One region of the Salinicola sp. MH3R3-1 genome, then DNA from elsewhere that is predicted to be linked to it. Evidence: predicted binding sites of a transcription regulator. Region 1 holds the regulator's gene; each other region holds the start of a gene.
The links. Region 1 encodes PhoB, which activates phosphate uptake and scavenging genes when phosphate is short. Its sites were predicted from a motif close to TGTCATANNNNTGTCANA; they were not measured.
Positions count from the first base shown of each region.

Region 2: the regulator PhoB is predicted to act here: its motif matches at 2,917-2,934, upstream of phnD (phosphate/phosphite/phosphonate ABC transporter substrate-binding protein).
Region 3: the regulator PhoB is predicted to act here: its motif matches at 3,385-3,402, upstream of BTW08_RS01760 (ABC transporter permease subunit).

Region 1 is NZ_MSDP01000007.1:200,974-205,809, reverse strand. Features, by position in the region: gene BTW08_RS05605 (LysR family transcriptional regulator) at 164-1,120, opposite strand; gene ubiA (4-hydroxybenzoate octaprenyltransferase) at 1,242-2,222, shown strand; gene phoB (phosphate regulon transcriptional regulator PhoB) at 2,378-3,067, shown strand; gene phoR (phosphate regulon sensor histidine kinase PhoR) at 3,076-4,428, shown strand; gene BTW08_RS05585 (methyl-accepting chemotaxis protein) at 4,607-4,836, shown strand, end outside.
Region 2 is NZ_MSDP01000001.1:151,475-156,310, reverse strand. Features, by position in the region: gene BTW08_RS19410 (PAS domain-containing methyl-accepting chemotaxis protein) at 1-1,104, opposite strand, end outside; gene zigA (zinc metallochaperone GTPase ZigA) at 1,578-2,780, opposite strand; gene phnD (phosphate/phosphite/phosphonate ABC transporter substrate-binding protein) at 3,013-4,023, shown strand; gene phnC (phosphonate ABC transporter ATP-binding protein) at 4,086-4,836, shown strand, end outside.
Region 3 is NZ_MSDP01000002.1:48,553-53,388, forward strand. Features, by position in the region: gene BTW08_RS01745 (porin) at 1-147, opposite strand, end outside; gene BTW08_RS01750 (hypothetical protein) at 304-609, opposite strand; gene BTW08_RS01755 (ABC transporter ATP-binding protein) at 743-2,344, opposite strand; gene BTW08_RS01760 (ABC transporter permease subunit) at 2,355-3,329, opposite strand; gene oppB (oligopeptide ABC transporter permease OppB) at 3,439-4,365, opposite strand; gene BTW08_RS01770 (peptide ABC transporter substrate-binding protein) at 4,409-4,836, opposite strand, start outside.

The DNA of each region.
Region 1 (4,836 bases):
CCCTCGAGTGGCGACGGAGCGACGCCGGCATCGTCTGACCGCGTCCGCTTCGAGTCTGATCACGATGCGCGCGGAAAGGCAATCTCGATCAATGCCACCCAACGCGGCGCTATCGGAAAAATCGATAGCGACCGAAAAACGACCCGGGACTGTCGCGATCGAATCAGTTTATCCGCACCTGCTCGGCGACCTGAGGCAGGTGATGACGAAGTTCGGCGAGAAAATGACGCTGTAGCAGCCGCCGCGCTTCCGTTGCCAGCTGCACCGGCAGATCGCGCAGCTCCTCGCGGCGTGCCACCAGTGTCAGCTTGCGAATCAGCGGCGCCAGCGGCAGCGGCTCGATGCGAAGATGCAGCCGGTCGAGGCCGGCCTGATAGAGACATAGCGGCGTGGTGATGGTCCAGCCGGCCCCGCCGTCGACCAGTCGCAGCAGGGCAAAGGTGTTGTCGAGATGCAGCTTCGCCGGCAGCTCCACGCGGTTGAGACGCAGATGCCGCTCGATGCTCTGGCCGATCAGCGACTGCGTGGTATAGCGGGCGAAGTCGAGCCGTCGCGACAGCGCCGGCAGGTTGGCCACCGGCCCCGTCCAGTCGCCGGGCAGCACCAGCACGAAGGGCTCGGCCAGCAGCGCATGGCGCTCGAGACCGTTGTAGTCCTCGAGCTGATCGTCGGAGATGATGATGTCCACGTGGCGCGTGAGCAGGGCATGGCCGTGCATGTGAGACAGCCCGGTGGTCACAGTGTAATCGCTGGTGTGGCGACGTATCGCGGCGATCAGCGGCTGCCCCACCGCAGTGGCCAGGGAGTCCACCAGCGCCATGCGCACCTGATGCAACTGGCGGAAGGCGCCGGAGTCGAGTTCGCGCCGGGTCGCCCGCGCGGTGTCGAGCATGCGGCGGGCGCGATCGTAGAAGATACGCCCGGCGGCGGTGGGTTCCAACGGCCGCGCATGGCGTTCGATCAACGCGATGCCCAGAACCTCTTCCAGCGTCGCCAGGCTTTGGGAGACGGAGGACTGCTTCAGCCCCAGGGCCGCCGCCGCCGCACTCTGACTGCCACGGTCCAGCGTCTCGACGAAGATTTCCATGCTCCGGAGATCGAAACCAAAGCCGCTGCGCATACGCGTCATGCTCCCTGCAGGAGGCCAATCGTGCCTCGAGGATACAACGACTCGAAGCCGGGAAAAGGGTGGTGTAAGGTTCGGCCCACGCTATCGACAGCCTGTCGTCTCGGAGAACTCCATGTCCCACGCCGGTTCCGACCCCGCCCGCTCTCGCGGCGCTGATTCAGCCGCCCAGACACGCGGCGCTGGTCCAGCCGCCCAACCACGCGGCGAAGGTTCAGCTGCCCGCCCACGCGGGCTGGCGCGCCTGCCCGACTTCCTGCGCCTGACGCGGCTGGACAAGCCGATCGGCACCTGGCTTTTGATGTGGCCGACGCTGTGGGCGCTGTGGCTGGCCGCCGACGGCCTGCCGGATCGGGCCACGCTGATCATCTTCGTGCTCGGGGTCTATCTGATGCGCGCCGCCGGCTGCGTGGTCAACGACTACGCCGACCGCCATCTCGACGGCCACGTCAAGCGCACCCAGTCGCGGCCGCTGGCAACCGGACGCATCAGCGAGAAGGAAGCCAAGGTCCTGTTCGCGGGCCTCGTGGTGCTGGCTTTCGTGCTGGTCTGCCTGACCAATCTCGCCACCGTGCTGCTCTCCTTCGTCGGCGTCGCGCTCGCCGCAATCTACCCGTTCATGAAGCGCTACACCCATCTGCCCCAGGTGGTACTGGGCATGGCGTTCTCGTGGAGCATCCCCATGGCGTTCATGGCGATCAGTCGCGACGTGCCGCTGGAAGCCTGGCTGTTGCTGGTCGCCAACGTCGCCTGGACCGTGGCCTACGATACCCAGTATGCAATGGTCGATCGCGACGACGATATCAAGATCGGGATCAAGTCCACCGCGCGACTGTTCGGCCGCTGGGACAAGCGGATCATCGGCCTGCTACAGCTGGCGACGCTGATACTGCTGGCCTGGATCGGCGTCGAGCAGCCGGTGTTGAGTGGATTTTTCTGGCTGGGCCTGGCGGCGATGGCGGCGACCTTCGTCTATCAGCAGTGGCTGATCCGCGAACGCGAGCGCGACGCCTGTTTCCGCGCCTTCCTCAACAATTTCTGGTCGGGGCTTTTGCTGTTCGCGGGGCTGGTGCTGACGCTGTGGCCGCCGGTCTGATGGAAACGAAACCGACCGAACTAGCGCCCCTGTCATATCGCTGTCATATTTTCACGATGTAATCGTCACCGTTCTGTCACGGCCGGAAGCCATCCCCAACGTGTCAATCGCATCACGCGGCATTGGTCATCCGGCGGCTCACCCGAGGCATGCGCATGAGCTCCAAGACCGTACTCATCGTTGACGACGAAGCATCGATCCGCGAGATGATCGCCATCGCCCTGGAAATGGCCGACTATCGCGTGCTCGAGGCGGACAACGCCCAGACCGGCCACGCCATGGCGCTGGACCAGAAGCCCGACCTGATTCTGCTCGACTGGATGATGCCCGGTACCAGCGGTATCGAACTGGCACGCCGGTTGAAACGCGAGGAAGCCACCGCCGAGATGCCGATTATCCTGCTCACCGCCAAGGGCGAGGAGGACAACAAGGTGCAGGGGCTGGAAGCCGGGGCCGACGACTACATCACCAAGCCGTTTTCGCCACGCGAGCTCGTCGCCCGGCTCAAAGCCGTGCTGCGCCGGGCGACGCCGCCAGGCATCGAGGAAGCGGTCGAAGTCGAGGGGTTGCGCCTCGATCCTTCCAGCCATCGCGTCACTTCCCATGGCGGCGCGCTGGAGATCGGCCCGACCGAGTACCGCTTGCTGCAGTTCTTCATGACCCATCAGGAGCGCGCCTACACCCGCAGCCAGTTGCTGGATCAGGTCTGGGGCGGCAATGTGTACGTGGAGGAGCGCACCGTCGACGTGCATATTCGCCGGCTGCGCAAGGCGCTGGGTGAAGCGCATCAGCATCTGGTCCAGACCGTGCGCGGCACCGGCTACCGTTTTTCGACCCGGGAGTAAGTCAGCAAGTGCGCTACTGGATCAACGAACTGTGGCGTCTCGGTTACATGCTGTTCGGACTGGGCGCGATCGGCCTGCTGCTCGGCGAACTGGGCCACAATTTGCTCGCCGGACTCGGCTGGGGGCTGGCCGCCGGGCTTGGGCTCTACGTCTTCCTGCATCTGCGTCACGTGCGCAAGCTCTATATCTGGCTGCTGAAGAACCCGCGCGAGGCGCCACCGCCCGGTACCGGCGTGTGGGGCGACCTGTTCGACCGCCTGTACAGCTACCAGAAGGCCCAGACCCAGTTGCAGGGACGTCTGCGCGATATCCTGCGGCGAATCCAGGACTCCTGCGAAGCGATGCGCGACAGCGTGGTGATGCTCGACTCCCGAGGCGACCTCGACTGGTGGAACAGCGCTGCCGGCGACATGCTGGGCCTGCAGGCCGACCATGACCGCGGCCAGCCGATCACCAACTTCCTGCGCGATCCGCGCTTCATCGCCTATTTCGAGTCGGGTGACTACCGCGAGCCGCTGCTGATTCCCTCGCCGGTTCAGGCCAATCACAGCCTGCAGTTCCATCTCACCCTGTTCGGCGACAACGAACGCCTGCTGATGGCCCGCGATGTGACCCGGCTGCATCAGCTGGAGATGATGCGTCGTGACTTCGTGGCCAACGTCTCGCATGAATTGCGCACGCCGCTGACGGTACTCGCCGGCTATCTCGAGACCTACTCGGACCATGCCGGCCAGCTCCCCGAACGCTGGCAGCGAGGGTTCGGCCAGATGCAGGCGCAGACCACGCGCATGCAGAATCTGGTCGAGGATCTGCTGCTGCTGTCGCGCCTCGAGATCGACAGCCCCAACAATGATCGCGAAACGCTGGACGTGGCGACGCTGCTCGCGGGCATCGCCGCCGATGCCCGCGAGTTGAGCACCGAACGTCACCAGTTGACGATAGAAGCCGAGGAGCCTCGGCAGCTGCTGGCGAATACCAAGGAGATCCGCAGCGCCATCTCCAATCTGGTATTCAACGCCGTTCGCTACACGCCGGCGGGCAGCACCATCACGCTACGCTGGAAGCCGTGGCACGACGGCGCCGCCATCGAGGTCGAAGACGATGGCGACGGTTTCGACCCCATTCACATCCCGCGCCTCACCGAGCGTTTCTATCGCGTCGACAAGGGCCGCAGCGCTGCCACCGGCGGCACCGGCCTGGGTCTGGCCATCGTCAAGCACGTGCTGCTGCGCCACGAGGCGACGCTGGAGATCGTCAGCCGCCCGGGACTCGGCGCGCGCTTTCGCTGCGTGTTTCCTGCATCGCGTCTGGCAGCAGCTCCCGCTCGCCCGACTTCGGTATCGCCCGATACGCCGGCCTGACGCTCCCGCTTTTCGGGTTTTCCACGCTTCCCTCTCCCTTTCCTCTCGATTGTCTTTCGCTCGTCTCTCACTCTTCTCTCGCTTTCCTCTCAATCTGGATCGTCATCGGCCGATAGTGGATTCCTCTAAATCATCTAAATGAATCGCACTTCTCACGATCAACAAGGATCCCTTCCCGATGACGATGCGGCAGAAACTCTGGATTACGGTCGGCCTGATGTGGCTGGGCATGCTGATTCTGGTGGGCTGGATGGCCCTGGAGAAGCGCGAGACGCTGATGGCCGAACGCGTGAACAGCCTCAAGAGCTTCGTGGGTAGCGCCCAGACGCTGGTCGAGCGCTATGCCGAGCGCGCGGCCAACGGCGAGTTCTCCACCGAAGCTGCCCAGAACTTCGCACGCAGGAATCT
Region 2 (4,836 bases), on a different contig from region 1:
GGCGACGGTGGCGGTGATGTCGCGAGTGGCCTGGGAGGTGCATATCGACAGCTGGCGTACTTCGTGAGACACCACCGCGAAGCCGCGGCCATGCTCACCGGCACGGGCCGACTCGATGGCGGCATTGAGCGCCAGCAGGTTGGTCTGCTCGGCGATATCGCGAATGCTTTCGACCACCGCGCTGATGTCGGCGGAGCGTTGCGCCAGGGAGTCGATCAGCTGCGAGGCAGCCGCAACCTGATCAGCGATACAACGAATTTCGGTGATGGTCTCGTCGATGATACGCGAACCGTCGCTGGCGGACGTTTCCGTGTTCGACGAAATGCGATAGGCCATTTGCGCGCTTTCATTCTCACGTGTCACGCGGTCGGTGATATCGGTCGCGAACTTGACCACCTTGTAGAGCTGCCCCTCGGAATCGAAGACCGGGTTATAGCTCGCTTCGAGCCACAGCGTTCGACCTTGCTTGTCGAGTCGTTTGAACTGCCCCGACATGAATTCACCCGCGTTCAGATGGACCCAGAAATCACGGTACTTCTGACTCGCTGCATAATCGCGTTCGCAGAATATCCGATGATGCGTGCCTTGGAGCTCTTCGAGAGCGTAGCCCACCGTATTCAGAAAATTATCGTTAGCGGTCAGGATGTGTCCGTCGGGAGAGAACTCGATGACCGCCATGGCCCGATCGATGGCGTTCAGCCGGCTGTGCATGTCCTGCTCGTCGCGTACCCGCGCGGTGATGTCGGTCGCCGTCTTGACCACGCGAATGATCTTTCCACGACGGTCGCGGACCGGATTATAAGAGGCTTCCAGCCAGAGCGTGTGGCCGTCTTCGGCAATGCGCTTGAAACGACCGGTAATGAACTCGCCTTGCTGCAGCCGATCCCAGAAGACCGAGTATTCTCGACTCGCGGCCAGTGCCGGATCGCAAAGTTGGCGGTGGTGCTGGCCGATCAAGTCGACGCCACGATACCCGGTGATATCGAGAAAGTTGGTATTGGCGGTAAGGATGATGCCCTCCGGGGAGAACTCGATGATGGCCATGGCACGATGGATGGCATCGAGCACGGCTTCATGATGACGCGGCGAGCGAAATAGGGCCATGTGCGGCGTTCCTTTATTATTCAATGAGTTCTTGACGACTCACTTGGAATTCTATGGTGGGCCTGAAACGACGTTATTAGCGAGTGTGTTTCAGCCAGACTAAAAGCGTTGCCATCAATATCGACAGTATTGTCCGAAATTTTAGTCTTCGGGCAGCTAAGCGCATGAATTAAAAACCGAAGTAATATTAGGGTCATGCTGACAGTCGCCGCGCGCAAGCCACTTTTATTCAGGATAATGGCATCGAGGCAATACCTGTATTACGAATCGAGCACTTAGATGTTCCACTCAAGCTAGTTATATCGATGAATTTAGTGATATCGATGAATCTAGCTATATTGATAAATAGAGATGTCGTACTGAAGAAAACACCGAGCCCTAAAAAACCCCGATACCCTTGTGAGGATAATCGGGGAAGCTCCGGTGGAGACCAGACTCTTGGCGGCCAGATTCTGGAAACGTCGAAAGCGTGATCAGACGGCGGCTATATCCCACTCGGGGAACGGGTCCGGCAGCGTCACCCAGTAGTCCTTGCCGCGCGCCAGTTCCTCATCACTCAGCAGACACGCCTCGAGCCGCCGGCGAATGTCGGCGGCATTCAGCCCCTGGCCAATGAACACCAGTTCCTGGCGCATGTCGCCGAACGGCTCCTGCCACTTCTCCAGGATCGAGGCGCGATACTCGGGATCCTGCGGCCAGCGCGATTCCGGCACCGCGCGCCAGAACAGGCCGGCGAAGCCGTGATGGGCGATACCGCCGGCCTGGCTCCACTGACCGGCGAACTGCGGCCGGCTGGCGAGCCAGAAAAAACCTTTCGAACGTAGCAGCTTGCCGTCTCCCCAGTCGCCATGGAGCACTTCGAAAAAGCGCGCGGGATGAAACGGCCGCCGCGCCTCGAAGCTAAAGCTGGAAATACCGTACTCCTCGGTCTCCGGCACGTGCTCGCCGCGCATTTCCTTGAGCCAGCCCGGCGCCTGCTGTGCCTTGTCGAAGCTGAACCGGCCGGTATTCAGCACCCTCTCCAGCGGCACCTGCCCGTTCTCAATCGCGATGATCTCGGCGTCGGGGTTGAGGCTTTTCAGTACCGCCTCGAGTTCGCCGAGGGCGCGCGTGTCGATCAAGTCGGCCTTGGAGATCAACAGCACGTCGCAGAATTCGATCTGATCGACCAGCAGATCGGCGACGTTGCGCTCGTCCTCTTCACCCAGACTCTCGCCGGCTTCGGCCAGCGACTTGGCTTCGTGGTACTGGGAAAGAAAGTTCGCGCCGTCCACCACCGTGACCAGCGTATCCAGCCGGGCGACCTGGGACAGGCTCCGCCCCTGCTCGTCCTCGAAGGTGAAGGTCTCGGCCACCGGTAGCGGCTCGGAGATGCCGGTGGATTCGATCACCAGATAATCGAAGCGCCCCTCGTCGGCGAGCCGATTCACCTCGATCAACAGGTCCTCGCGCAACGTGCAGCAGATGCAGCCGTTGCTCATCTCGACCAGTTTCTCTTCGGCGCGATTGAAGTCGACTTCGCGCTCGACCAGCGCCGCGTCGATGTTGATCTCGCTCATGTCGTTGACGATCACCGCGATGCGCCGGCCGTCGCGGTTGTTGAGCAGGTGATTGAGAACGGTCGTCTTGCCGGCGCCGAGAAAACCGGACAGGACGGTAACGGGTAATGGTTGCATGAGAAATCTCAATGATTTTTTATTATGTTATATCGTAACAAATACAGCGGCAACCCTGATTGATTGCTCGAAAACGAACATGAGCAGCGGTCATTAGCGAAAGTCGAATGCGCTTTTCGCCGAATATTGCGCACACTGTGACAAAACGATGACACCGAACGCAGCCTAACCAGATACACAACATGCGCGGCCGGTGTCGCTTATAACAACCTCCGTCTCAGGAGACGCTGCCATGCTACGACGCCTCAAACGATCCAAATCACGCTCACTACGCCTTCCTCTCTCCTTCCTGGCCACGCTGACGCTCGGCTGCGGTCTCGCCTTCGCGGCCCAGGCCGCCGATGAATGCCCGCAACGCGGCGATCTGGCGCCGATGTACTGCGATGCCGATGGCGATCTGGTCGCCGATGCGCCGACCGACGAGTCCCAGTACCTCGATCCCGATCCGCTGGTCTTCGCTTACACCCCGGTCGAGGATCCGGCGATCTATGCCGACATCTGGGAACCGTTCATCGAACACTTGCGCGACGTGACCGGCAAGGACGTGCGCTTTTACGCCGTACAGTCCAACGCCGCCGAGATCGAAGCGATGCGCAGCGGCCGCATTCAGGTCGCCGGCTTCTCAACCGGGCCGACCCCGTTCGCGGTCAACCTGGCAGGCGCGGTGCCCTTCGCGATCATGGGCAGCGACGACGGCGAGTTCGGCTACACCCTGCAGGTCTATACCCGCAAGGACAGCGGCATCGACGAGCTGAGCGATCTCAAGGGCAAGCGTGTGGCACACACCTCGCCGACTTCCAATTCCGGCAACCTGGCGCCTCGCGCGCTGTTCCCCAAGCAGGGCATCACCCCGGACGAGGATTACGAAGTGGTCTATTCGGGTTCTCATGACCAATCGATGCTGGGTGTGGTCGCGGGTGACTATGACGCCGCACCGGTGGCCTCCGAAGTGGTCGATCGCATGGCCGAGCGCGGGCTATACGACCCGGATGAGGTCAAGATCATCTTCGAATCCAAGCGCTTCCCTACCACTTCCTATACCTACGCCAATAACCTCAAGCCGGAGCTGATCGACAAGATCAAGGAGGCGTTCTTCAGCTTCGACATGAAAGGGACGGAGCTGGGCGAAGAGTTCGACGGCGTGACCAAGTTCGTGCCGGTCACCTACCAGAAGGATTGGGAAGTCATTCGTGACATCCAGGATGCCAACGGCGTTGTCTACTCCCAGAAAAACGTCGAATAACCCGGCCTGACGGCGCTTTCTGTCATGAAGGACGATGGCGCCGTCAGCCACGAGGAATCCCAATGCTGCGCATTCAGAATTTGGTCAAGCGTTACGGCCATGGCGAGCCGGTGCTGCGCGGGCTCGATCTCGACGTGGCCGGCGAATCGGTCGTTTCGATCATCGGCGCCTCGGGGGCGGGCAAGAGCACGCTGCTGCGCTGCATCAATCGGCTGGTGGAACCCACGGAAGGCAGTATCGAGCTCAACGGTCTCGAACTGACCCATCTCAAGCGGGAAGAGCTGCGCAAGGCGCGCCGGCGGATCGGCATGATCTTCCAAGGCTTCAATCTGGTGGACCGGCTGACGGTGATGGAGAACGTCCAGTGCGGACGCCTGGGTTACATCCCCTACTGGCGTGCTGCCCTGCGCAAGTATCCGGCCGAGGACATCGAGCGCGCCTATCACCTGATGGAGCGCGTAGGTATCGCCCACTATGCCAACAAGCGAGCCGACGCGCTGTCCGGCGGCGAACGTCAGCGTGTCGGCGTGGTACGGGCACTGATGCAGCAGCCGGAGATCCTGCTCGCCGACGAACCCACGGCTTCACTGGACCCGGTCAGTTCCCGTCAGATCATGGAACTGTTGCAGACCCTCGCCCAGGAGCTCTCGCTGCCGGTATTGATCAACATCCATAACGTGGCCGAGGCGCGGGAATATACCCAGCGCATCGTCGGCATGCGGTTCGGCAAGCTGATCTTCGACGGCAAGCCGGCCGATCTCGATCAGGAGGCGATGGATGCCGTCTACAACGGCACGCCGGGTGAAGATCGCC
Region 3 (4,836 bases), on a different contig from region 1:
GTCATCGACGAAGCTGCTTCCCGCCGCGATACGGCCACTGAAGGTCACTTTGTCCTGGGTGGTTTCGTACAGCGTCAAGGCCAGTGCGGATTGACTGGCCACAAGCGTCCCGGTGGCGACGATACCCGCCAAGAAAGTTTTATTCATGGTAATGACTCTTACTGACTGTTTTTGTAGAAAGTGGTCATTCGTTTTATAAACCGGAGTCCACTGGATTTATAAAAAGGTCCACGGGATTTATAAAAAGGTCGACTCGATTGATAAAAGCGCCACTTGATTGATGATCCGTGATCGCTCGAGCGATTAGTTGTTATCGGTGGCCTGACTATCGGCGAACTCTTCGAGCGACAGCTGCCGATCACTATCGACGTCAGCGGTACCGAAGGCACCCATCAGGTCCGAATTCGAGCGCGCTTCGCTGACATCGATGACGCCGTCGCCATTGCTGTCGAGCGAGTTGAATTGCTCGACCACCGCTGGCGGTAAGCTCATTTCCAGCTTGCCACGATCGAAACTGCCAGCACCGTCACCCGCCGGGGTGTAGTTCTGACAACCTGCCAATGCCACGACGGCGGCGGTGGTGAAGAGTCCTGTTGTTATGGACTTCATGTTCAAGAACATCTTGAGCTCCCTTGCAGGAGTGGGTTTTGGGGCTATTCCCCGCTTTTTAGCCGCAAGCGCCCTAAGCAGACGCCGTGAGGCGCCTGCGGCCAAATCTATTATTATTGGATAGAGAAGGGCGCTAGGCCGCTTCGCTTTCCAGAAACGCCGCCTTGAGCAGCGCCTGGGTATAGGCCTCTTTGGGCTGACTGAAGATCATCTCCGTCGAGCCCTGTTCGATGACGCGACCTTCTTTCATCACCAGCACATCATCGGAGAGCGCGCGAACGACCGACAGATCGTGGCTGATGAACAGATAGGTCAGGCCGTGCTTCTTCTGCAGGTCCCGCAGCAGATCGATGACGCGCACCTGCACCGAGCGATCGAGCGCCGAGGTCGGCTCGTCGAGCAGCAGCAGCTCGGGTTTGAGGATCAGCGCGCGGGCGATGGCAATGCGCTGGCGCTGGCCGCCGGAGAATTCGTGCGGATAGCGATTACGCATCGACGGATCCAGCGCGACCTCCTCGAGTGCCGCGATGACCTCGGCCTCGCGCTGGCGACGATTCAGCTCGGGATGGTGAACCTTGAGGCCTTCGCTGATGATGTCGCCTACCGTCATGCGCGGAGAGAGCGAGCCGAAGGGATCCTGGAACACCACCTGCAGGCGCGAGCGCAGCGGGCGCATCCCGGATTTGTCGAGCCCGGAGATGTCGGCCTCTTCGAAGCGGATTTCACCTTCGGATTTCAGCAGCCGCAGCAGGGCGCGGCCGAGCGTGGACTTGCCGGAACCGGACTCGCCGACGATACCCAGCGTCTGCCCGCGGCGAATCGACAGGTCGATACCCCGCACGGCCTCGAAGTACTCGTTCTTGCCGAACAGACGCTTCTTGAGCGCGAAGCGCACCTTGACGTCTTGCCCGCTCAGCAGTACCGGCGAATCCGCCGGCGCGGGCTCCTTGCGTCCGCGCGGAATCGCGTCCAGCAGCATGCGGGTGTATTCGTGCTGAGGGTTGTCGAAGACATCGAGCGTGCGGCCGCTCTCGACCACTTCGCCGTAGCGCATCACCGCGACGTGATCGGCGAAGTGCCGAACGATGCTCAAGTCATGGGTGATGAACAGAATCGCCATGCCGTATTTGGCCTGCAGCGACTTGAGCAGCTCGAGAATCTGCGCCTGTACGGTAACGTCCAGCGCCGTGGTCGGTTCGTCGGCGATCAACAGCTTGGGCTCGCCGGCCAGGGCCATGGCGATCATCACGCGTTGTCGCTGACCGCCGGAGAGCTCGTAGGGGTAGCTGTCGATGCGTCGTTCCGGCTCGGGAATGCCGACCTGATTCAACAGCTCGAGCACGCGCTGGCGGTTGGCCTTGCCCTTGAGCTGCTTGTGACGGATCAGCACTTCACCGATCTGGCGGCCGATGCGATGCAGCGGGTTGAGCGAGGTCATCGGCTCCTGAAAGATCATCGAGATATCGTTGCCGCGAACCCGGCGCATGCGCTTGGGCGTAACCTCCAGCAGGTTCTCGCCGTTGAAGCGGATCGCACCGCTGGTCTCGGCAAGCTCCGGCAGCAGACGCATGGCGGCGGTCGATGTCACCGACTTGCCGGAGCCGGATTCGCCCACCAGCGCCAGCGTCTCGCCTTCGGCGATGGAGAAGCTGACGTCCTTGACCGCCGTCACCGGGCCATTGGGCAGCTGGAAAGTGACGCTGAGCTTGTCGATTTCGAGCAGAGATTGAGTCATCGATATGTCCTCAGCGCGTGCGGGGGTCGAGGGCATCTCGCAGCCCATCGCCCAGGAAGTTGAGACAGAAAAGCGTGAGCGCGAGGAAGATCGACGGTACCAGCAGCATCCACGGCGCACTCTCCATCATGTCGACGCCTTCGGAGATCAGTACGCCCCAACTGGTCAGCGGTTCCTGCACGCCGAGGCCCAGGAACGACAGGAAGCTCTCGAGCAGGATCACCTTGGGCACGGTCAGGGTGACGTAGATGATCACCGGGCCGATGGCGTTGGGAATCAGATGGCGGGTGACGATCTTGGTGTCGCGCACGCCCAGCGCATGGGCGGCCTCGATGAATTCCCGCCGCTTCAGTGCCAGCGTCTGGCCGCGCACGATGCGTGCCATGTCGAGCCACTCCACCGCCCCGATGGCGGCGTAGATCAGGAAGATGTTGCGCCCGAACACCACCATCAACAGGATCACCAGGAACATGAACGGCAGCGAATACATGATATCGACGAAACGCATCATGTAGTTGTCGACGCGGCCGCCCAGATAGCCCGAGATCGCGCCGTAGAGTACGCCGATCACCAGACTGACGAACGACGCGACCAGTGCCACCGATAGCGAGACGCGTCCGCCGTAGAGCACGCGGGTGAGCAGATCGCGACCGTTGGCGTCGGTGCCGAGATAATGCGCGTTTTCCAGCGTGGGGCCTGTGCCGAAAGCATTCCAGTCGACCTCGGCGAGTCCCCATGGCAGCAGCCACGGACCGACGATACACACCACGATGATGGCGATCAGCAGACCGAGGCTGAGCATGGCAGCCCGGTTTTGAGAGAGCCGTCGCCAGGCATCCTTGGCCAGGCTTTCACCAATAGGGGCAGCGCCTACCGGGGCGACGTCGGCTTCCGGCTCCGGAGAGCGGGGCGGATTGGGGCCGCCGGCGGGCAGCGGCGCACCGTGGGCCTGTTCGCCGCTGTAGGGCTTGGTGTCACTGGTCATCAGCGGCCTCCCCGGGTTGTAAGCATGAATGAAGTTGTGGATCGGTCTTTTTCATGGTCGTTTAGTTGTCATGGTCGATTCGTTGTCATGGCGTCGTTGTTGTAATGAATCAGTCGTCATAGCGAATCTGCGGATCGAGCGCGGAGTAGAGCAGGTCGACGATCAGGTTCATCAACACGATCAGCACGCCGTAGAAGACCACGGTGCCCATCACCAGGGTGTAATCGCGGTTGAGGGCGCCCTGGACGAAATAGCGGCCGATACCGGGGATGCCGAAGATCTGCTCGATCACCACCGAGCCGGTGATGATCCCGGCGATGGCCGGACCGAGATAGGACATCACCGGCAGCAGGGCGGGACGAATCGCATGGCGCCAGAGCACCTCGCCCTCGTTGAGACCCTTGGCCCGGGCGGTGCGGATGAAGTGGCTACCCAGCACCTCGATCATGCTGGCGCGCATCATCCGGGCGATATAGGCGATCTGCTGGATCGACAGTGCTACCACCGGCAGTACCAGATTGGGCAGGGCGCCGCCGTTCCAGCCGCCCGCCGGCAGCCAGCCCAGCAGCACGCCGAACACCAGCGCGAAGATGGGTGCCAGCACGAAGTTGGGCACCGCGATACCGGTCAGCGCCGTCCCCATGACCACGTAATCGACGGTCGAGTTGCGTTTGATCGCCGCCGCGATGCCCAGCGGCAGCCCGACAATCAGTGCGAGTAGAATCGCCAGCCCCCCGATTTCCAGACTGACCGGGAACCCCTGCATGATCAGTTCGGTGACCGAGAAGTCCTTGTATTTGAACGACGGCCCGAAATCGCCCTGCAGCAGATTGCCCATGTAGCGCAGATACTGCATCGGCAGCGGCTCGTCGAGGTGATACGCCGCCATCAGGTTGGCTTCGATCTCCGGCGGCAGCTGGCGCTCGCCGTCGAACGGCCCGCCCGGCGCCACCCGCATCAGGAAGAACGAGATCGTGATCACGATCAGCAACGTGGGGATCGCCTGCAACAGGCGCTTGAGGGTGTAGATCAGCATGCGGAATCACCTGAGCCGGAACGCAGCGGCGTATTAGAGAGAATCATTGCTCGCTCTCCTGGAGATAGCGCAGCGGGTGAACGTCCATCGGATTGCTCTCCCAGCCCTGAAGTCGGGGAGAGACTAGGTGAACGGAGACGTAGTCGTAGAGTGGCAGCAGCGCGTAGTCGTCCAGCAGTCGCTGCTGGGCACGGGTCATCAACTGGCGGCGTTTCTGAGGATCGAGCTCCGCTGTGCTGGCGGCGACCAGCGCGTCGTACTCCGCATCGTGATAGCCGCTGCTCTGGCTGGCCGAGCCGTTGTCGGCGTAGGCATTGAGAAAATCGAACGGATCGTTGATGGTCGCCACCATGCCGTAGCGCGCGACTTCGAAGTTGCCTTCTCGAATCGTGGCGTAGTGCACCGCGGCTTCGGCGTTGATCAGTTCGACCTCCACGCCCAGCGGCTTCCACATCGCGGCCACGGCCACCG